Regions from separate parts of the Dietzia sp. IBK-p2-15D genome, predicted to be linked through region 2. Evidence: predicted binding sites of a transcription regulator. Region 2 holds the regulator's gene; the other holds the start of a gene.
The links. Region 2 encodes LexA, which represses DNA repair genes until DNA is damaged. Its sites were predicted from a motif close to CGAACANNTGTTCG; they were not measured.
Positions count from the first base shown of each region.

Region 1: AC3DEV_RS08735 (HNH endonuclease signature motif containing protein) is a predicted target of LexA. The motif match lies at 4,956-4,969, and genes of this name have one in related genera.

Region 1 is NZ_JBYMTK010000005.1:61,768-72,992, reverse strand. Features, by position in the region: gene AC3DEV_RS08760 (enoyl-CoA hydratase/isomerase family protein) at 1-563, opposite strand, end outside; gene ppk2 (polyphosphate kinase 2) at 649-1,551, opposite strand; partial or broken gene AC3DEV_RS08750 (GMC oxidoreductase) at 1,638-3,253, shown strand; gene AC3DEV_RS08745 (TetR/AcrR family transcriptional regulator) at 3,331-3,885, shown strand; gene AC3DEV_RS08740 (HAD hydrolase-like protein) at 3,882-4,583, shown strand; gene AC3DEV_RS08735 (HNH endonuclease signature motif containing protein) at 5,029-6,405, shown strand; gene AC3DEV_RS08730 (ABC-F family ATP-binding cassette domain-containing protein) at 6,424-8,286, opposite strand; gene AC3DEV_RS08725 (4-(cytidine 5'-diphospho)-2-C-methyl-D-erythritol kinase) at 8,289-9,311, opposite strand; gene rsmA (16S rRNA (adenine(1518)-N(6)/adenine(1519)-N(6))-dimethyltransferase RsmA) at 9,322-10,251, opposite strand; gene AC3DEV_RS08715 (resuscitation-promoting factor) at 10,248-11,225, opposite strand, start outside.
Region 2 is NZ_JBYMTK010000003.1:140,105-151,329, forward strand. Features, by position in the region: gene dapF (diaminopimelate epimerase) at 1-48, shown strand, start outside; gene hflX (GTPase HflX) at 102-1,550, shown strand; gene lexA (transcriptional repressor LexA) at 1,590-2,300, opposite strand; gene AC3DEV_RS05920 (hypothetical protein) at 2,490-2,924, shown strand; gene nrdR (transcriptional regulator NrdR) at 3,036-3,491, shown strand; gene hrpA (ATP-dependent RNA helicase HrpA) at 3,502-7,416, opposite strand; gene AC3DEV_RS05935 (hypothetical protein) at 7,468-7,656, opposite strand; gene AC3DEV_RS05940 (hypothetical protein) at 7,706-8,398, shown strand; gene AC3DEV_RS05945 (potassium channel family protein) at 8,373-9,032, opposite strand; gene AC3DEV_RS05950 (potassium channel family protein) at 9,109-9,771, opposite strand; gene AC3DEV_RS05955 (APC family permease) at 9,870-11,225, shown strand, end outside.

The DNA of each region.
Region 1 (11,225 bases), on a different contig from region 2:
GTGGCCAGGCCGGTGAAGAGGGCGTCGGCGGAGTTCATCCGCACGCCCGTCGTACCGAGGTAGATCGCCACGGCCAGGCCGCGCTCGCCGCCGCCGCACAGGCGCGGCAGGAAGTGGCTGGCGCCGACGTCCGGGATGAAGCCGATCGCCGTCTCCGGCATGGCCATCATGACCTTCTTGGTCACCACGCGGTGCGAGCCGTTGATCGAGACTCCCAGGCCTCCGCCCATGGCCACCCCGTGGATCACGGCGACCGTGGGGACGCGATGCGTGTGGTACGCCAGATCCATCGCGTACTCCTCGGAGAAGAACTCGTGGTTCCTCTCGTGCTCACCGGCGGCCGCGGCGTCGCGCAGCGCGCGGATGTCGCCACCCGCACAGAACGCCTTCTCCGAGGTGCTCGTGGTGATGACGGCCTCGACGTCCTCGTCCTTGGCCGCCTCGTCCAGCGCCGTGTGCAGGGCCCGGCACATGGACAGGTCCAGCGAGTTCAGGGCCTTGGGGCGATCCAGGACGATGTGCTGTATCCGGCCATCACGCCGGCTGCTGACGAATTCGCTCATGACCCCATAGTGTCAGGCCGCCCACCGACCGTCGCACGGATACTAGGAATTCCTACTTCGCTGCCCCCGATGCGGGCCCGCCGCCTCAGCCCTCCAGCAACTGCGAGGCCACGTCCGGCACGTACCTGAACTCCTCGCGCGGCGGGCGGTCGTAGTTCGAGTCCGCGCCCTTCGGCCGCTCGGGGATCTCCAGCGCCGGCGGGTCGAGCTTCTCCCACGGCACGGTCGACAGCAGGTGCGAGATGACGTTGATCCGCGAACGTTTCTTGTCCTCGGACTCGACCGTGAACCACGGCGCCTCGGGGATGTCGGTGTGGACGAACATCTCGTCCTTGGCCCGGCTGTAGTCCTCCCACCGGGTGATGGACTCCAGATCCATCGGCGAGAGCTTCCAGCGGCGCATCGGGTCATCGTGGCGCGACCGGAACCGCCGCTCCTGCTCCTCGTCGGACACGGAGAACCAGTACTTGCGGAGCATGATCCCGTCCTCCACCAGCAGACGCTCGAAGATCGGAGCCTGGTGCAGGAACCGCCGGTACTCGTCGGGGGTGCAGAAGCCCATCACCCGCTCCACGCCGGCGCGGTTGTACCAGGACCGGTCGAAGATCACGATCTCCCCGGCCGCCGGCAGGTGCTCGATGTAGCGCTGGAAGTACCACTGCGTCTTGTGCACCTCCGTCGGGGCGGGCAATGCCACGATCCGGGCGTGCCTCGGGTTGAGGTACTGCGTGATCCGCTTGATGGCCGAGCCCTTGCCCGCAGCATCGCGCCCCTCGAAGACCACCACCATCCGGTTGCCGGTCTCCCGGAGCCACGCCTGCATCTCGACCAGCTCCGCCTGCAGCCGCTCGAGCTCGGCCTCGTAGGCCTTCTTCGGCAGCTTCTCCAGACCGCTGGGTAGGAGGTCCTTCTTCTTCACACCGCTCTTGGCACTGCTCTTGGACGCGCTCTTGCTGTCGCTCTTACCAGAGGCCTTCTTGCTGCTCATGGCCCGAGCCTACGGACCCGACCCGGTCTCCTCGGCCGGGACGATGATGTTGACAGTTTTCGTCAACACTGTCTAGTTTCACGCCCATGCCGCACATCTCCCGCCGGGGCTTCCTCGGAACCGTCGCCGCCGCCGGGATCGCCGCCCTGGCCACCGACCCCGCGGCCGCCGCCCGGCCGAGCGACTCCGCCGGCACCGCGACCGACGCCCCCGCACCCAGGCGGATACCCCACGAGGTGCAGGACCACCGGTGCATCGTGGTCGGGAGCGGATTCGGCGGCGGCATCTCGGCGCTTCGTCTCGCCGAGTCGGGAGTCGCCGTCGTCGTCGTCGAACGAGGCCGCCGCTGGCCCGCCGGACCGGACTCCACCACCTTCCCCAGCGCCACCTCCCCCGACGAGCGCGCCCTGTGGTTCCACCCGCCCGCCCAGGTGTTCGGCCGCCCCGTGGACCTGCCGCGCCACACCGGCCTACTCGAGGCGTCCGTCGGCGAGAACATGACGTCCGTCTGCGCCACCGGCGTCGGCGGCGGCTCCCTCATCTACCAGGGCATGGCGCTACAACCCACCGAGGAGCTGTTCCACACGTGGTTCCCCGGCGCGATCGACTGGCGCGAGATGGAACGCGAGTACTACCCACGCGTCTCCCGGGTGCTGCGCCTCGCCGAGGCCCCCGACGAGCTCGTCGCCGCACCCCAGTACGCCGCCTCTCGGATCTTCGCCCAGCGCGTCCGCGACGCGGGGCTCCCCCTGCGCAAGATCCCCATGCCGATCGACTGGGACTACGCCCTGGCGGAACTGCGCGGCGAGATGCGCCCGTCGTACACCAACGGCGACAGCTCCCTGGGCGTCAACAACGGCGGCAAACACTCCGTCGACGTCACCTACCTCGCCCGCGCCGAGGCCACGGGCCTGGTCGAGGTCCGGCCACTGCACGACGTGCGCGCGATGCGCCGCCTGCCCGACGGCCGCTGGGAGCTGGACGTGGAGGTCCTCGACACCGCCGGACGGCTCGTCCGGACGCTGTCGATGCGGGCCCCGGCCCTGATCATGGCCGCCGGCTCGGTGGGCACCTCCACCCTACTCACCCGCGCCGCCGCCACCGACGCCGTCACCGACCTGCCCGACGGCATCGGCAGCGGCTGGGGCACCAACGCCGACCGCATCTACCTGTGGACCGATCCCACCGCCGGGTTCGGCGCCGTCCTGGGCGGACCGGTGGTCTACGGCAGCCTCAACTGGTCCGACCCCGCCACCGCTCACACCGTCATCAGGCCTCGCTCCCACCGTTCGGACCGGACCCCCACACCACGGTGATGGTCGGCTACGGCGTCAGCGCGGACCGCGGTCGGGTCGTCTACGACTCGGCGCAGGACCGCGGGATCATCCGCTGGCCGGCCGACGGCGACTCCGGCATCCTCACCCACGTCGATCGCACCGCACGCGCCATCGCCGGCCCGACCGGCCACCTCACGGACACCAACCGCATGCTCAACTCCACCTGGCACCCGCTCGGCGGCGCCGTCATAGGACAGGTCTGCGACCTCGACGGCCGCGTCCTGGGCCAGCGCGGGCTGTACGTCGTCGACGGCGCGCTCATCCCCGGCACGACCGCCGCGTGCAACCCGTCGCTGACCATCGCCGCGATCGCCGAGCGCGCGCTGGACAGGATCGTGCGGCAGGACGTGGGCGTCGTTTTTTAGGGGCGCCGACTTCTAGGGGCACCGTTTTTCGGGCACGGCGTCCGGCGGCGTCCGGCGGCGTCCGGGATACTGGCGGGGTGCGCTCCCGCGACTCCATCCTCGACGCCACCCGAGCGGTCATCGGGCGCGCCGGTTTCGGGGGCGTCACGATCGCCGCGGTCGCCAAGCAGGCCGAGGTCAGCCGCCAGACCGTCTACTCCATCTTCGGCAGCCGCGAGGACCTGGTCTCGCAGGCCGTCTCCGAGCGACTCACCATGCTCACCGGCGCGTTCACCGATGTGCTCGACGCCGCGACGACGCCCCTCGAGCTGATCGTGGAGATCGTGGTGGTGGGCCGCCACTGCATCCTCGACGATCCCCTCCTGCGCGCGCTCATGCTCGGCGGCGGCTCGAACCCCATCTTCGACCCCGGCTCCGCCGAACGGGCCCGCCAGTACGCGGTCGCGCTCCTCGTCCCCGCCGCCGAGCGGTTCCCGCAACTGGCCGACCGCCTGGACCTGGTCGCGGAGGTGGGCGTGCACGTGGGCTGGTCGGTATTGTGCCTGGACTCGCCCGACGCCCGCTCCGACGACGACCTCCGCACCTTCCTCACCGCCTGGCTGGCCCCGCTGCTGGAGACGTTCGGGACGTGAGCGACGTACTCGTCCTGTGGGACCTCGACCTCACCCTCCTCGACCCCGCCGGCTTCGGCATCCGCATGATCGCCCCGGCGCTCGCCGACCTCCTCGGCCGCGACCCCGTCATGGGCGCGTCTTTCGCCGGTCGGACCGACCGTGCGATCCTCACCGATCTGCTCGAGATCAACGGGATAGGTGTCGACGACGACGAGGTCGTCCTTTCCCTCATGGACGCCGTGGCCCGGCGCTGCGAAACGTTCGGGGACGATCTCCTGGCCGGTGGTGGCGGTCCCCTGCCCGGCGCCCACGAGGCTGTCGCCGCCCTGGCCGCGGACCCGCGACTGCACCAGGGGATCGTCACGGGCAACATGCGGCGGACGGCACTGCTCAAGCTGCGGCTCTGTGGCTTCGACGGGCTGCCCGACCCCGGACTCGGCGCGTTCGGTGATCACCACGCGGACCGCGCCCACCTCGTCCGCGACGCCCTCGCCGCCGCCCGGGCCCACGGTGTGGACGTGACCCCCGGACGGTCGGTGGTCGTGGGCGATCACGTGCACGATGTCCGCGGGGCGCGCGCCGCGGGTGCCGTCTGCGTGGCTGTCGCCACCGGCAGGGTATCCGCCGACGACCTCCGCGCCGCCGGCGCCCACACCGTCCTGCCGGACCTCACGGACCCCGACGCGCTACTGGCTGCCGTCCACGCCTCCGTCTGACCCGCGGTGCCGTCTGAGCCGCGGTGCCGTCTGAGCCGCGGTGCCGTCTGAGCCGCGGTGCCGTCTGACCTGCGGCGCCCTGGACGGGGCATCCAGGGCACCGCAGGTCACGAGGCTGCAGACGCCGCCCGGGCCCACGGGCTGCCGGTATCCATCGAGCGCCCGGGCGCGGTGGCACGCCGTACCGCCATGCCTCACCTACGCCGCCGCGCTGCCTGCTGCCGTCAACGCCTTCGCCTGAACCGCAGTGCCGTCTGAACCGCAGTGCCATCTGAACCGCAGTGCCGTCTGACCTGCGGCGCCCTGAACGGGGCATCCAGGGCACCGCAGGTCACGACCGCGCCAGCTTTTTCTCCCGACCATGTCGTACCTCGAACATACAGTCGAACCATGAACACAACAGACACCGCCCAGACAGCGACGCGGCTATCTCGCGCAGCGGGCGATCAACGCTGCCGAAGGCCGCACTGTGGCCTATGCGTACGACTGCGTATCCAGGTCAACCCAGAACGACCAGCGACGCGATCCCCTGGACACGGCGGCGACCATGGTGAGCGCCTCGATGGCTTTGTCCCGCCGCGGGGCATTTCGGCTGGTGGCCACCGCCATAGAACTGACCGAGCGGCTGCCTCTCACCGCGACACTGCTGACGACTGGGTGGATCGGAGTCGACGCGGCCCACGCCATCGCCGAGGAGACCGCCCTGGTGGAGGACCGTCTCATGCCGGAACTCGACCGCCGCATCAGCGAGGGACTCGCACCGACGAGGCGCCGAACCCACCCTCCCAGGATCGGGCCACTGCGCAAGATGCTCAGCAAGCACGTCGCGAGCTGCGACCCCGTGGGAGCGGACGCCCGCGCACAACAGGCTCGGCGAGAGCAGAACGTGAAGATGACGCCGGTCACCGGCGATCTCGCGCTGCTCACCGCGACCCTCTCAGCCGTCGACGGCCTGGAGATCACCGAGCGGATCGAAGGTCTGGTCCGCACCGCCGCAACAGACGACCCCCGGTCGATCGGGCAACTCAGGGCCGCCGGCCTCCTCGCCCTGAGCCGCGGCTGGACCTGTCTGCCCGCGCCCGACGGAGACCACCTCACGGACCCGGACGCGATGGCCGCGGCCCGCCGGGTCGTGATCCACGCCTACGACGACGGGGACGCGGACTTCCGGGGCCTGTTCGTGGCAGGTTACGGCCCCGTCAGTCGCTTCACGTCCGATGAACTGCAGCGATTCGCCAGGCGCAGACTCGACGCGATCGACACGCTCGCGGACCCGGACAGTGAGGCCTCCCGCCGGTACAGCCCCTCGGAGGCACTGGCCCGCTTCTGTCGGGGTCGCGACGGCACCTGCGTTTTCCCCGGCTGCCAGACCCCGGCGGACAAGACGGACCTCGACCACATCATCCCCTTCGACCACGACGATCCCCAACGCGGCGGATACACCACCAGCGACGACCTCGGCAGCATCTGCCGCACCCACCATCGCCTCAAGACCGATGGCATCTGGGCCTACTACCGGAGTACTGACGGGGACTACGTGTGGATACATGGTCCGAACCATCCCGACAAGGACCCCGGGACACGCGTCATCACCACCCCCACCGGCCCATTGGCGGAGTTCGGCGCACCGCGACACCCCGAACGCTCCCGGCTACAGAAGGAGGCCGCCGAAGCCGGCAGAACGGGAGACGGCATCCCCGGATCGCAGCGCCAATCACACGCCCGGCACCGTCGCGCCACCGAAAGGAGGTACTTGCGCGCTCAGGCGGAACAGCGACTACACGCTGCAGAGCGCGAACCGGGGTCGCAGTCGGCTGCCTAGGTTGGATGGCCGGGCGACTCAGCCCTCGATCTGCTCGCCCAGTTCCATCCAGCGCTCCTCGAGCGTGTCCTTCTCCGCGGAGACGTCCTTGAGCTCGCGGTCCAGGGCGGCCAGCTTCTCGGTGTCCATCGCCCCTTCCGACACGTCGGCCATGGCCTTGTGGAGCTCGGCCTCGCGCTTGTCGAGCTTGCCCATCTGCCGCTCGATCTTCGACATCTCCTTGGTGAGTGCCCGCTCGTCGGCGGCGGAGAGGGCGGGAGCCGTGGCACTACCACCCGCGGCGCCGGCCGCAGAACCGCCATCCGCCGAGCCGCCAGCCGAAGCAGACCCGGCGCCCGGCGCGGAGCGCGACACCTTGCCCGAGTCGCCCGCCGCCCCGGCGACACGACGGCGCTCCAGGTATTCGTCGATGCCGCGCGGCAGGTTGGTGAGCTGGCCGTCGCCGAACAGCGCCCACACCGAGTCACAGATGCGCTCGACGAGATAGCGGTCGTGTGAGATGACGACCATCGTGCCGGGCCAGCCGTCGAGCAGGTCCTCGAGTTGGCGCAGCGTGTCGATGTCGAGGTCGTTGGTGGGCTCGTCGAGCAGCAGGACGTTGGGCTCGGCCATGAGCACGCGCGTGAGCTGCAGGCGTCGTCGCTCGCCACCGGACAGGTCGCCGACGGGCGTGCGCTGACGGGCCGGGGAGAAGCCGAGCCGCTCGGCCAGCTGGGAGGCGGTGAGCTCGTCCTTGCCGAACGCCACCCGGGCGGCGACGTCCTCGATCGCCTCGAGCACCCGCTGATCCAGCGGCAGGTCGTCGAGTTCCTGACGCAGCCACCCGATCCGGATGGTCTTGCCCTCCTTGCGGCTACCCGCGGCGAGGGGGGCCTCACCGGCGAGCGCGCGCAGGAGCGTGGTCTTGCCGGAACCGTTGACGCCGACCAGGCCCACACGCTCGCCGGGGGCCAGTCGCCAGGTGAGGTCGTCGACGAGGGTGCGGCCGTCGGGGGCATCGAGGCGCGCGTCCTCGAGCTCGATCACGACCTTACCGAGGCGCCGCGCGGCGAAGCTCGACAGCTGTAGCGAGTCGCGGGGCGGCGGCACGTCCTTGATCAGTGCCTCGGCCGCCTCGATGCGATAGCGCGGCTTGGACGTCCGCGCCGGGGCGCCGCGGCGCAGCCACGCGAGTTCCTTGCGCATGAGGTTCTGACGACGCGACTCGGTGGCCGCGGCCTGGCGGTCGCGCTCGGCGCGCGCGAACACCCAGTCGTTGTAGCCACCCTCGTACTGCTCGACGTGGCCGTCGACCACCTCCCAGGTGTGGGTGGCGATGGTGTCGAGGAACCACCGGTCGTGGGTGACGACGACGAGCGCACTCGATCGCGCGACCAGGTGGTCCGCCAACCACTGGACCCCCTCGACGTCGAGATGGTTGGTCGGCTCGTCCAGCACGAGCAGGTCCAAATCCTGCACGAGCGCCGCGGCGAGCGATACCCGGCGCCGCTCACCGCCGGACAGATCCGCGACGGGCGTGTCCAATCCCAGGTCGTGGATGCCGATGCCGTCGAGCACCGCGCGGACACGGGCGTCACCGGCCCACTCGTGGACCGCGAGGCCGAGCCTGCCGACCACGGCCTGGCCCACGGTGTCGGCGGCGAGCTCCGTGCGCTGGGTGACCACGGCGATCCGCAGACCGCTGACCTGCGAGACGCGCCCGGAGTCGGGCTCGGCCACGCCGGTGAGGATCTCCAGCAGGGTGGTTTTGCCGCCCCCGTTGAGGCCGACGACGCCGATGCGGTCGCCGGCATTGACGCCCAGTGAGACGTTGTCGAGCACCTGCCGGATCCCGAAGGAGACCGAGCACTGCTCGAGGTTGATGAGGTTGGTGGGGGCCATCTCTACTTTCCTGTGGGGTCGTCGACGATGTGCGCACCGCCGACCGGGCCGCGGGTCACGCGGACTTCGCGGGCGACGCCGTGCTCGCTGATCTCGGCGGCGACGGCGATCGCGTGGTCACGGTCGGTGCAGAAGAACAGGCAGGTGGGGCCGGAGCCGGAGACCATGCCGTGCAGGGCCCCGGCCTCCCGGCCGACGCGCAGGGTCCGGCGGAGGGCGGGCATGAGCGAGAGCGCGGCGGCCTCCATGTCGTTGGCGAGCAGCCCGGCCACGGCGGCGGGATCGTCGCCGGCGAGGGCCGCCACGAGCGGGTCGACCCCGCCCGCGCGCGGCAGGCCCCGCTCGGGATCAGCCGGGTCGCGCCCGGGATCAGCAGGGTCGCGCTCCGCGCGCAGCCGGTCGCGCTCGGCGCGCAGCCGGTCGAACTCGGCGAACACCGTCGGGGTGGACAGTCCCCCGTCGGCCAGGGCCACCACGATGTGCTGCTCGGCGCGGGCGTGCAGCAGCGTGGCGAGTTTCTCGCCGCGGCCGGTGCCCAACGCCGTGCCGCCGCGGATGCAGAAGGGCACGTCGCTGCCCAGCCGCGCGGCCCGCTCCTCCAGCGCCGCTCGGCCGAGTCCCAGACCGAGCAGCCGGTCCGTGGCCACGAGCGCGGCGGCGGCGTCCGCGCTGCCGCCTGCCATCCCGCCGGCCACGGGGACGCCCTTGTGGATCCGGATGGCGATCCGGGCGTCCGATCCCGCCTCCTCGCGGAGCAGGTCGACGGCCCGGGCGGCGAGATTGGTCCGGTCCGTCGGCACCTGCGGGGCCCCGGGCCCGGTGACGACGACCTCGTCGTCGTCGTCGGCGGCGTCCACCAGCGACACGGTGACCCGCTCCCACAGGTCCACGGCCCGGTACACGGTGAGCAGGTCGTGGTAGCCGTCGGCGCGGACGTCACCGACACCCAGGTGGAGGTTGATCTTGGCGGGGGCGACGGCCGTCACGGCGCGCGCGCCAGCGGGGGTGGAGGCGTCGCGGGGCATGACCACCAGCCTACGGCTCGCGGTGCGCCGGTCCGATCCCGAGCCGCACCGCCGCCTCGGCGATCCGGACGAAGTCGGCGGTGGTGAGTTGTTCGCCGCGGGCCTTGGGGTCGACGTCGGCCTCGGTCAGCGCGAGTTCGGCGTTCGCGCCGGAGCCCGCCCACCCGGACAGGGCGGCGCGCAGGGTCTTGCGACGCTGGGCGAACGCGGCGTCGGCCACCGCGAACACCCGCTTCCGGTGTGCCTCGCCCAGGTCCCACGGGGCCTCGGGGTAGGCGTCGATCCGCACCAGGCCCGACTCGACGTTGGGGACGGGCCAGAAGACGTTGCGGCCGACGGTGCCGGTCCGGCGGACGGTGCCGAAGAACCCGGCCTTGACGCTCGGCACGCCGTAGACGCGGGAGCCGGGGGCGGCGGCGAGGCGGTCGGCCACCTCGAGCTGCACCATCACCAGCGCGGTCCGCAGGGTCGGCACCTCGGCGAGCATGTGCAGGAGCACGGGCACCGAGACGTTGTAGGGCAGGTTGGCCACCAGCGCGGTCGGCGGCGGGATCCCCGGGCCGCCCAGGTCGGCGCCGGAGACCGCGAGCGCGTCGGCGCCCACGACGGTCAGTGCGTCGACGAGCTGCGGGGCCCGCTCTGCGACGGTCCGGGGCAGGCGCGTGGCCAGCACGGGGTCGATCTCCACGGCCACCACGTGGCCGGCGGCGTCGAGGAGCGGCAGCGTCAGCGACCCGAGGCCGGGCCCGACCTCGATGACGGTGTCGTCGCGGCCCACGCCGGAGGCCGTGACGATCTTGCGGACCGTGTTGGCGTCGTGGACGAAGTTCTGTCCGAGGGTCTTGGTGGGTTTGATGCCCAGTTCCTCGGCGAGCGCGCGCACCTCCTGCGGGCCGAGTGGCTCGGCCTGCCCGCGGAAGGTCGCGTCCGGGGCGGTCAGCGCAGGCCCAGCTTGGAGGTGCAGGCGGGCCAGGCGCCCCAGCCCTGCGAGGCCCGGACCTTCTCGGCGATCGCGATCTGCTGCTCGCGCGTGGCGAGGTGCGCGCTGGGCGCGTACTGGCCGCCGCCGTGGCCGGTCCAGGTGCCGGCGGCGAACTGCAGTCCGCCGGAGTACCCGTTGCCGGTGTTGATGCTCCAGTTCCCGCCCGACTCGCACTGGGCGATCGAGTCCCACACGCCGCCGTTCGAGACGGCCGGCGCGGAGGGCTTCGGCTTGGTGCCCACGCGGACGACGGCGGGGCGGGCCTCGGTGAGGACCTTCTCCGCGCCGCGGGCGCGCTCGGTCTCGACGCCGTTGACGCGGGTGATCGTGTAGACGACCTCGCGCTCGCCGGGAGCACCGGGATCGACGACCGTGCGCTCGCCCTCGGTGGCCTCGGGGTCCTCGGTGGTCTGTTCGGGGGCCTTGAACTGCTCGACCGCGGTCTCCTCGGCGACGGCCACGCGGGTGATGGTGACCGCGGTGCCGGGCTCGACGGGGGCGTCCGGGGCGGGGGTGACGGTGTCCAGCGGGCCGAGGGTGATGCCGGCGCGCTCGAGGAACTGCCCGACCGTCTCACCGGGTGAGGCCATCGGGGTGGCGGGGCCGCCGTGGTCGGACAGCAGCGCCTCGCGCGGGGTCACCACGGAGACGGTGGTGCCGTCGAGCGGGACGTCGGCGTCGATGCGGGGGCTGACGTAGCTGCGGGGCGGGACGTCGTCGCGCTCGGCCACGAGGTCGGCGACGGTGGTGGCGGTGGTCCACACCTGCTCGCTGCGACCGTCGACCTCGACGGTGACCGGCCGGGCGCGCAGGAGGGTGACGGTGTCGCCGTCGTCGATGCGGTCGCCGGGCGCGATCACCACGTCCCGGTCGTCGACGCTGTAGCCGGCGTCAGCGAGCGCGGCGCGCACGTCGGAGCTGAAGGTGACCAG
Region 2 (11,225 bases):
GGGCCGTCCACACTCGTCGCCCGCGGTCATTACCACCGTGGTCGGTAGCACACCGTCTCGCACGGGACACCGGGGGGCCCGGTGTGAGAAGATGAACCCGAATGACTACTGATCACACGGCCGCTGACCGGCCGACACGCGACCTCGATCCGTCCATCGGTGATTTCCAGCTCGAGGAGAGATCCTCGATGCGCCGGGTGGCGGGACTCTCCACCGAACTCCAGGACGTCAACGACGCCGAGTACCGCCAGCTCCGACTCGAACGGGTCGTGCTCGTCGGTGTCTGGACCGAAGGGTCCGCCGCGCAGGCGGACGCCGCGATGGACGAGCTCGCCCAGCTCGCCGAGACCGCGGGATCGGAAGTGTGCGACGCGCTCATCCAGCGCCGCGACAAGCCCGATGCCGCCACATACATCGGGTCGGGCAAGGTCAGCGTCCTCAAGGACGTGATCGCCGCGACCGGCGCGGACACCGTCATCTGCGACGGCGAACTCACCCCGGGACAGTTGCTCGCGCTGGAGAAGGCGGTCAACGTGAAGGTCATCGACCGTACCGCGCTGATCCTCGACATCTTCGCGCAGCACGCCACCAGCCGTGAGGGCAAGGCCCAGGTGACCCTCGCCCAGATGGAGTACATGCTCCCCCGTCTGCGTGGGTGGGGCGAGTCGCTGTCGCGCCAGGCGGGCGGTCGTGCCGGGAGCAACGGCGGCGTCGGTCTCCGTGGCCCGGGTGAGACCAAGATCGAGACCGATCGGCGTCGGATCCGCGAGCGGATGGCCCGTCTGCGCCGGGACATCAAGGGGATGAAGCAGGCCCGAGACACCAAACGGCACCGACGGCGTTCCACTCCGGTGCCGTCCATCGCCATCGCCGGATACACGAACGCCGGGAAGTCGAGCCTGCTCAACAGGATCACCGGAGCCGGCGTCCTGGTTCAGAACGCCCTGTTCGCCACACTCGACCCGACGACGCGCAAGGCCGAGTTGCCTGACGGCAGAGCAGTCGTCTTCACGGACACCGTGGGATTCGTCCGACACCTGCCGACCCAGTTGGTCGAGGCGTTCAGGTCCACACTGGAAGAGGTCGTCGACTCCGAGTTGCTCCTCCACGTCGTGGATGGTTCGGATGCCTTCCCGCTCCGCCAGATCGAGGCGGTGCGCAAGGTGATCAACGAGGTGGTCGAGGAGCAGAACGCGGAGCGGCCTCGGGAACTCCTGGTGATCAACAAGATCGACGCCGCGGATCCCGTGGTCCTCACCGAGTTGCACCACGCGCTGCCCGACGCCGTGTTCGTCTCGGCGGTCACCGGGCAGGGTGTCGACGAACTCCTCGAGCGAATCACGCAGATCGTCGCCTCGGGGGACACCGAGGTGACCCTGTCCGTCCCGTACTCCCGCGGGGACGTGGTGTCTCGGGTCCACGCCGAGGGCGCAGTGGTCGAGGAGGAACACACCCAGGACGGAACCCGGCTGGTGGTCCGACTGCCCGCGTCCGTGGCCGGCGAACTGGACGAGTTCGCCGCCCGCGGTCCACATGACGGCGCCGCCTGACCCCTGCGGGGACGGGCGGCGCGTCGTTCGAACCGGGACTCAGAGTTTCCGGAACACTGTCACGACCTTGCCGAGGATCGTCGCGTGCTCGCCCGGAATCGGGCTGAACGACGGATTGTGGGGCAGCAACCAGACTCCGCTCGAGTCGTTCCGGAAGGTCTTGACCGTCGCCTCCCCGTCGATCATGGCGGCGACGATCTCCCCGTTGTCCGCGACGTTCTGCCGCCTGACCACCACGTAGTCGCCGTCGCAGATGGCGGCGTCGATCATCGACTCGCCGACGACCTTGAGCATGAACAGATCGCCTGATCCGACGAGGTCCGACGGCAGCGGGAAGATCTCCTCGACGGCTTGCTCCGCGAGGATGGGCCCGCCCGCCGCGATCCGGCCGAGCACGGGGACGTAGACGGGTTCGACCGCGCCGCCCGGACGCTGGGGCTCCGGAGCAGGTGACCGACGGCCCCGTGACTTCTGCCCCGGGACACCGTGGACATCGACCGCCCGCGGCTTGTGCGGATCCCGCGTCAGGAAGCCCTTCTTCTCCAGCGTGCGGAGTTGATGCGCCACCGACGACGTGGACTGCAAGCCGACCGCGTCCCCGATCTCGCGGATGCTCGGCGGATAGCCACGCTCCTTGACGGTGTCGTGGATGTGGAGCAGAACGCTCTTCTGTCGGTCCGTCAGTGACTCGAAATCGGGCTTCGGCATCTCGTGTGGTCCCTTCGGCGAATGGATGTTCGACGCTGTGATCTGTCTACACCCTAGTGCCACGGGCTGCGGCGCGCCACACACGTGTTCGAAGAAATTCCTCCGTGGATCGTGACTGTGTCGGAGTCGCGTGATACAACTCTAGGGGAGTTCGGATTCGAACAGATGTACTGAGAAACACATACAGGTGTGCGAATCACGATCGCACACCGTATCGAGTAGGGAGCCACCATGACCGTTGTCGAGCTTCAGTCCCACCCACGTCCGGCCGCGCGGTGGACCGAGGTCTGCCCCGACGACCATCGTGGACGGGTCGCGCACCTCGACCGGCCCGGTGACGTGTCGGCGCGGTCCACCCGTGCGCCGCGACGCCCCCTGGCCCGACCGGAGGGCAGCCGGCCCGCCGTCACGTCCTCGCGTGCGGAGAATCTCGTCCGGCCGCGGGTGACCGCCCGTCCGGCCGCCGTCACGTCGGTCGCCCCGGGTCGCCGCGTGCTCGTGCGCCCGGTCTCCACGGACCGCGTGCGGGCGTGCCATGTCGAGGCCCCGGCGTCCACCGGGGTCGTCGACGACGTGCCGGCCTGGGCGCTACTGGCGTGCGGGATCGCATTCGGCGTGATCATGCTTCTCGCAGTGGCCTTCCTCGGTGGACCCGCCTACGCGTGACCGGGCAGCGGGCCTCCTAGAATGGACCGTGGGCGGTGGTCTACCGCCCCCGCGTTCCGTCAGGCACGATCCGAGACGCGTGAACTCCGGTCGACGAAGGGCCCCACGGGAATGTACTGCCCGACATGCCACCACGAGGACTCCCGGGTAATCGACTCACGATCCGTCGACGAGGGTCAGGCGATCCGGCGTCGCCGGGAGTGCCCCCGGTGTGGACACCGGTTCACGACGCTGGAGACGCCCCTGCTGACGGTTCTCAAGCGGAACGGGGTGACCGAGGCGTTCAGTCGGGACAAGGTCGTCCGCGGTGTCCGCCGCGCGTGCCAGGGACGATCGGTTGACGAGGACGCTCTGCGTCGCCTCGCCCAGCAGGTCGAGGACGCTGTGCGATCCGGCGGTGCGTCCGAGGTTCCCGCCCACGAGATCGGGCTCGCCATCCTGGGCCCTCTGCAGGATCTGGACGAGGTCGCCTACCTGCGGTTCGCGTCCGTGTACAAGCAGTTCAGCTCGGCCGACGACTTCGAACGCGAGATCATCGCCCTCCGGGAGCGCCGCGCGAGCCGCTGACCACGCGGCATCATCGGGACGACCGCGGGGCGAGCGCAGACGCCACCGCCTTGTCGATCCGCTCTGCCGAGACCGGCCGGGCGGTACCCAGTGACTGCGCGAACAGCCCCACCCGGTACTCGGCGAGCATCCACCGCAGGTCGCGGCACGCCCGTGCGCCACCCGGCCGCCGCCGCAGCGCGGCGCACGCCTCCTCGACGATCGACTCGGAGCGGTTCAACTTCGCCGTGAGTTCGCCGTGCCGGGCGGGTGACTTCTCCGCGAGGTCCAACCGGAGGCCGACCGCCCGCACATGTCGCTCCAGATGTGGAAGCACATCCGAGGGATGGCGGGCGAGGAATCCGCGCCCGACGAGGAAGTCCAGTGAAGGACGGACATCGTCGGCGACATCTGCGGGCGCCCCCGCCAGACGGCCCGACACGGACTGGGCGGCCATCAGCGCGGGAACCGCCGACGAGATCGCGGACGCCACCGCACCGGGGACCTCCGCCCGCGCAGTGGCCTGGAGTTCGTGGAATTCCGCGACCGTGAGAACCGGTGCGCCCTTTCGCCGGGCGATGATCCGCCCACTCGCAGCGAGCGATGCATCCGACACCAGGGATTCCATCCCTCCGTGCGGGTACTGGGTGAGCGCGAGTCGCTGCTGGACCGGACGGCCGCGCAGAATCGACGCCGCGGAGACCAGGCCGGCCGAGACCAGCGTGAGCACCGCCGACGCCTGGGTGGATCGACGCTCGTCCTCCGTGGCGCACGCCACGAGGTGAATTCCGTCCCCACCGACACGCAGGGCGGGGTAGACGGTCACCTCGACCCCGTCCACCGAGCCGGTGACCGACTGCGGGAGGTCGCCGACGGTGTCGGATGTCCACTCCCGGTAGGGCCCCCTGTCGGGTACCAGACGGGCGTTGAGGGTCGCCCGTACCCTGTCCACCAACCGGGTCCTCAACTGCGCGAGATCCGTTCCGGAGGCCACGACCTCGTCCCCGTCGACCACCTCGAAACGCATCCGGAGATGGCCCGGTAGCTGGTTCTGATCGAAGTCACGCGGGTCGACCGTGGTACCGATCCGAGTAGACAGCGCCCGCGCGAGCGCGACGGACAACGGGGCGGACCGGGGCGAGACGTCTCCCGCCAACAGGGACGCGAACTCGGCGGGCGGAGAACACAGTCGACGCAGATACTTGGGCAGCGTGCGGAGCATCTCGGTATAGAGCTCCTCCCGCAGCCCCGGCACCAGCCATTCGAACCCGGCGGTGGTGACCGAGGACAGCTGCGGCAGCGGGATGCGCACCGTGATCCCGTCGGTGGTGACGCCCGGATCGAACGCGTACCGCAGTTCGAAACTCCGCTCTCCCTGACGCCAGAGGGGCGGGAAATCGGCGGCATCGGGCACCGCCTCGGAGGTGCGTATGTCCTCGGGGGTGAGACGGAGGGCCTCCTGGTCGCGATGACCACGCTTCTTCCACCAGGACTCCAGATGCCGGCCGGAGGTGATGTCCTCGGGCAGGCGATCGAGATAGAAGGCCACCAATGCCTCGTCGTCGATCACCAGATCCCGACGGCGGCTCCGCGTCTCCAGTTCACGGGCCTGCTCCACGGCCTCGGCGTTCTCGCGGATGACCGGGACCCGGGTATCCAGGCGTCCTTCCACGATCCCGTGGCGGACGAGCATCTCGCGGGCGAGCGGGGCGTCGACCCTGGAGAGCAGGATCCGCCGCGCCTCCACCACGGTCAATCCCAGCAGCAGCACCTTCTCATACGCCATCGCCGCACCCTGGGCGTCCGACCAGTGCGGTTCGGAGTACTGGGTGCGGGTGAGGTGACCCCCGAGTTGCTCGATCCACCCCGGATCGATCCGGGCGACGTCACGCGCCCACAACCGGGACGTCTCGACGAGTTCGGATGCCATCACCCAGCGGGGAGGCTTCCTGGACAGGTCCGACCCGGGGAACACCTGGAACCGGATGCCCCGGGTGCCCCGGAACTCGCGGGTCTCCTCGTCTCGCATACCGACATTGGTGAGCAGACCGGTCAGGACCGCCTTGTGGAGGTCGTCCTCCGCGGCGTGTCCGGACGCGGGATGCCACCCTCGTTCACGGCACATGCTCCGCAGCTGGGCGTTGAGGTCCTGCCACTCTCGGATGCGTAGCCAGTGCAGATACTCGGCCTTGCACATCTTGCGGAAGGCGCTGCCGGACAGCTCACGGCGCTGCTCGGTGATGTACCTCCACAGATTGAGATATCCGAGGAAGTCGGACGTCTTGTCCGCGAAGCGGCGGTGCAGCAGATCTGCCTTGTCCCGCTCCTCCGCGGGACGTTCGCGGACGTCCTGCACCGTCAGTGCGGCGACCACCACCAGCACGTCCGACAGCGAACCGTTGCGGTGGCCCTCGACCACCATCCGGGCGAGTCGGGGATCGAGGGGGAGTGCCGCCATGTCACGGCCCACCTCGGTCAGGTGAGGGCGCTCGTCGTCGTCGACCCTCACCGCCCCGAGTTCGGAGAGCAGGGTGAGGCCGTCCCGGACGGCCTTGCGGTCCGGGGGTTCCACGAACGGGAAGTCGTCGACGGGGCCCAGGTCCAGATCCGCCATGGACAGGATCACCGAGGCGAGGTTCGTCCGCAGGATCTCCGGGTCGGTGAACTCGGGGCGCGAGTCGAAGTCCTCCTCGGAGTAGAGGCGGATACAGATCCCGTCGGCGACGCGGCCGCAGCGTCCCGCGCGTTGGGCGGCGGAGGCCTGGGACACCGGCTCGATGGGCAGTCGCTGCACCTTGGTCCGGGTGGAGTAGCGGGAGATCCTCGCCAGGCCGGTGTCCACGACGTAGCGGATGCCGGGCACGGTCACCGAGGTCTCGGCGATATTGGTCGACAGGACCACCCGCCGGGTGGAATGGGCCCGGAACGCGCGCTGCTGTTCGGCTGCCGTGAGGCGGGCGAACAGCGGGAAGATCTCGGTGCTCGGGAACTTCCGGCCCCGCAGCACCTCCTCGGCGTCGCGGATCTCACGCTCACCGGAGAGGAACACGAGTACGTCACCGTCGTCCTCGCGTAAGAGTTCCGCCACGGCGTCGGCGAGCGCGTCGAGGGGATCAAGGTCGACCACGCGATCGGCGTGTACGACCTGTAGGGGCCGGTACCGGACCTCCACGGGATAAGTGCGCCCCGAGACCTCGATGACCGGGGCCGGGCGCCCCTCCGGGCCGGCGAAGTGACGGGCGAAACGGTCCGGGTCGATCGTGGCGGAAGTGATGACGAGTTTGAGGTCCGGGCGACGGGGCAGGATCTGCTTGAGATAACCCAGCAGGAAGTCGATGTTGAGACTGCGTTCGTGGGCCTCGTCGATGATGATCGTGTCGTAGGCCCGCAGCAGCCGGTCACGCCGGATCTCGGCGAGCAGCACACCGTCGGTCATGAGCTTGACCGCCGTCTCGGGGCTGGTGCGGTCGTCGAAGCGGACGGCGGAACCGACCGGGCCACCGATCTCCACCCCGAGCTCGTCCGCGATCCGCTCGGCGACGGAGCGGGCGGCCAACCTCCTCGGCTGGGTGTGGCCGATCATGCCCTTGACCCCGCGCCCCAGTTCCAGGCAGATCTTGGGGATCTGGGTGGTCTTGCCCGACCCCGTCTCGCCGGCGATCACCACCACCTGGTTGTCCCGGATCGCCTCGGCGATCTCGTCCTTGCGTGCGCTGACCGGGAGCTGTTCCGGGTAGCGGGGGGTGGGGATCGACTCTGATCGGCGCCGCACGCGCTCGGCGGCCTCGTCGATCCTCCGTCCGAGGTCATCCAGTTGGTCGACCCGGGCACGCCGGACCCGGGACCGGAGACGATGGGCGTCGAGGGTGCCGACATCGTCGAGACGGGCGAAGAGTTCGTTTCGGGCTCGGCGGAGATCGGGGGTGGGTGAGGAGGACGACGGCATGGTTCCGCAAGGATATCGACTCGCGTCCCCGGGCTCCGACCGGCGCGGTCCCTAGTCGACGACGCCGTCCCGCCGACTCTGGATCCTCGCGTAGCGCTCGTGCAGCCGCTCCCGCACCTCATCGGGCTCGTAGGAACGCCGACGCCGCTCGGAACGGGCCGCCAGGATCCCCGTGGCGGCCACCCCCGCTGCACCCGCCGCGCCGATCACCTTGAGCCACTGTCGTCCTCTGGGAGCCATACGGCCGAGACTAGGCGGGTACGCACGGGCGGCCTGGCAGGATCGCGGTATGAGCGTCGACACCGTCCCCCTGGCCGCCGCGGCGCACCGCACCCGCACCGGGGACCTCTGGCTCTTCCGCGGCCGGAGCACGGCGGACCGGTTGATCCAGACCCTGACGAACGCACCCGTCAATCACGTGGGCGTCGCGGTGGTCCTGGACGACATGCCGCCGCTGCTGTGGCACGCCGAGATGGGACGGGCGCTGCCGGACGTGTGGACGGGTCGCCACCAGCGTGGGGTGCAGCTGCATGACCTCGAGTCGGCTGTCCGGCAGTGGGCCGGGCCGTACGGCCAACGAGCGTGGTTCCGCCAGATCTCCCCGGAGGTGGGTGGGGAACACGAGGACGCGCTACTGGCGTCGATCGCCCGGTTGAACGGGGTGTCCTTCCCCTCCGCGGGACGTCTCACCGCGAGGTGGGCACGGGGACGGTGGGCGGCACGTGGGACGCGGCCGGACGCCAGGGGTCGCAGCGGCCGCTCGGGATCCGATGCCGGTGCGGCGATGCGTATGGAGGCGGCGTACTGCGCGGAGGTCGTGGGGGTCACCCTGGAGGCGATGGGTGTACTCCTGCCCGCGGGTGAGGCGAGTTGGTACGACCCGGGCCGTTTCTGGAGCGGTGACGACCTGCCGCTGGCCCCGGGATGGGACTACGGACGGGAGATCGCGGTGACGGTCACCCGCCCAGGACGACCTCGCTGATATCGGCCTCGACCTCCTCCGGGGCCACCACGAGCAGTTCGTCGCCGGGCTCGAACGGAACGTCGGGTTCGGGGACGATCACCCGCCCGCCGCGCAGGATCGCGACGAGGGCGGCGTCCCGGGGAAACCGAACGCGGGACACCGACCGCCCCGCCAGCGGGGTCTGGTCCGGCAGCGTCACGCTCACCAGGTTCGCGCCTCCACGGCGCAGGGTCATCAGACGGACCACGTCGCCGACGGAGACCGCCTCCTCGACGACCGAGACGATCAGCCGGGGCGTCGACACCGCCACGTCGACGCCCCAGCGCTCGTCGTAGAGCCACTCGTTGCGGGGATCGTTGACGCGGGCGACGACCCGGGACACCGCGAATTCGGTCTTGGCCAACAGGCTCACCACCAGGTTGGCCTTGTCATCACCCGTGGCGGCCACCACCACGTCCGCCGCCTGCACGTCCAACCGTTCGAGGACACTGAGCTCGCAGGCGTCGCCGACCTGTTGATCCGCCCCGTCGACCGGGTCGGCCGAGAACACGGTGGAGCGCTTGTCTATCAGCGTGACGTCATGGCCGCCGGTCACGAGTTCGCGTGCGATCGACCGTCCGACGACACCGGCTCCGGCCACCACCACCCGCATGGTCGCGGAGTACACGGTCCTGGCCGGGGCTCCGGCGAGCAATCCCGAGCCGTCGGCGTAGTCGGGGACGGAATTCTCAGACATCGGAGGGTCCTTCCTGCACCAGGTCGTCCAGTTCCGACACCGTCTGCGAGGGCACGACGATATGGAGGACATCGTCGGCCTGGACGAGCGTGTGAGCGTCCGGGAGGCGGCTCTCGCCGAAGCGGGTGACGGCCGCAGCACGTCCTCCGACCGCGGCCGCGAGCCGGTCGACCGGGACCCCGACCCACGCCGCCGGTGCGTCGAGGGCGACGAGGGACACGGAGTCCGTCTGGTCCCGCCACTCGACGGGACTCGACCCGGCGGTGATGTAACGGACCAGACGACCGGTGGCCCACGGAACCGTGGCGATGGTCGAGATCCCCAGTCGTTCGTAGACCTCTGCGCGCCCCGCGTCGTAGATGCGCGCTATCACCCGGTCGACGCCGAAGGTCTCCCGGGCGACACGCGCGGCGATGATGTTCGAGTTGTCCCCGGAGGACACTGCGGCGAATGCGTCGGCCCCCTCGAGCCCGGCCTCGGTGAGCACCGTCTTGTCGAAGCCCTGGCCGGTCACCGTGCGCCCCGAGAACTCGGCCGACAATCTGGCGAACGCAGCCGAGTCGCGGTCGATCACCACGACCTGGTGGCCGGCTGCGTCGAGTTCGACGGACAGCGCGGCCCCGACACGACCACAGCCCATGACGACGACCCTCATGACGAGTCCACTCCTCACGGCCCACGCACGTGAGCCAGTGACGGACACGCTACTCACACCCACGGATGCTGCCCGGCGGGGCTCGCGGGCCCTACGATATGTCGGTGTCCAGGATCTCGAAGGTCTCCGTGGGAACCAAGCGTCTCCTCGTGGGGCGTCCCTCGCGCAGCGACACCATCGGTGCCACCAGCCTCCGCAAACGGATCGCGTTGCCGGTGTTCGCGTCCGACGCGCTGTCCTCGGTGGCCTACGCCCCGCAGGAGATCTTCCTCGTGCTCTCCATCGCCGGGGTCTCGGCACTCACGTTCACCCCGTGGGTGGGACTGGCGGTGGCGGCGGTCCTTGTGGTCGTCATCGCCTGTTACCGGCAGAACGTCCGTGCCTACCCGTCGGGAGGAGGCGACTACGAGGTCGCCACCGTCAATCTGGGCCCCCGTGCGGGCCTGGCGGTCGGCGCGGCCCTGCTGTTCGACTACGTCCTCACGGTGGCCGTGTCGATTTCGGCCGCCGCCGCGACCATCGGATCGGCGATCCCGTTCGTCCAGTCCAGGGAGGTCCCGTTCGCCGTCCTGGCGATCATCCTCCTGGCGGCGCTCAACCTGCGTGGACTCCGTGAGACCGGCGCGATGTTCGCCGTCCCCGTCTACGCGTTCCTCGCGTCCATGACGGCACTCATCGCCTGGGGGTTGTTCCAGGTCGAGATCCTGGGTCGCGACCTCCGGGCCGAGTCCGCGGGATTCGAACTGGTCCCCGTGGACGGTGCGGAGGTGGCCGGACTCGCACTCGCGTTCGTCGTCGCCAAGTCGTTCGCGTCCGGATGTGCCGCCCTGACCGGGATCGAAGCCATCCACAACGGTGTCCCGGCCTTCCGGAAGCCGCGGGCCCGCAACGCCGCCGTGACGCTGGCCGTCCTCGGGGTCCTCGCGGTCTCGTTCCTACTCGGGCTCATCGCCCTGGCCGGCCGACTCGGGGTCCGTATCGCCGAGCAGCCCGCAGCACAGTTGATCGGGGCTCCGGAGGGATACCGGCAGAAGACGATGATCGCCCAGTTGGCTCGGCCGGTCTTCGCGGGGTTGCCGATCGCGTTCTACGCCGTCATCATCATCACCGCGCTGATCCTGGCGCTCGCCGCCAACACCGCGTTCAACGGGTTCCCGGTACTGGCCTCGGTCCTCGCGCGCGACAAGTACCTGCCCCGTCAGCTCGCCACCCGCGGGGACAGGCTGGCGTTCTCCAACGGGATCGTCCTCCTCGCGATCGCGGCGGTCGTGTTGGTCGTGGCGTTCGACGCCCAGGTGTCGCTCCTCATCCAGCTCTACATCGTGGGCGTGTTCGTCGCCTTCACGCTCGGCCAGCTCGGCATGGTCCGACACTGGACCCGGCGCCTGGGCCACGAGCGGGTCCCCGCCGTGCGTCGGCGGATCCACAGGTCCCGATCGATCAACGCCGTCGGG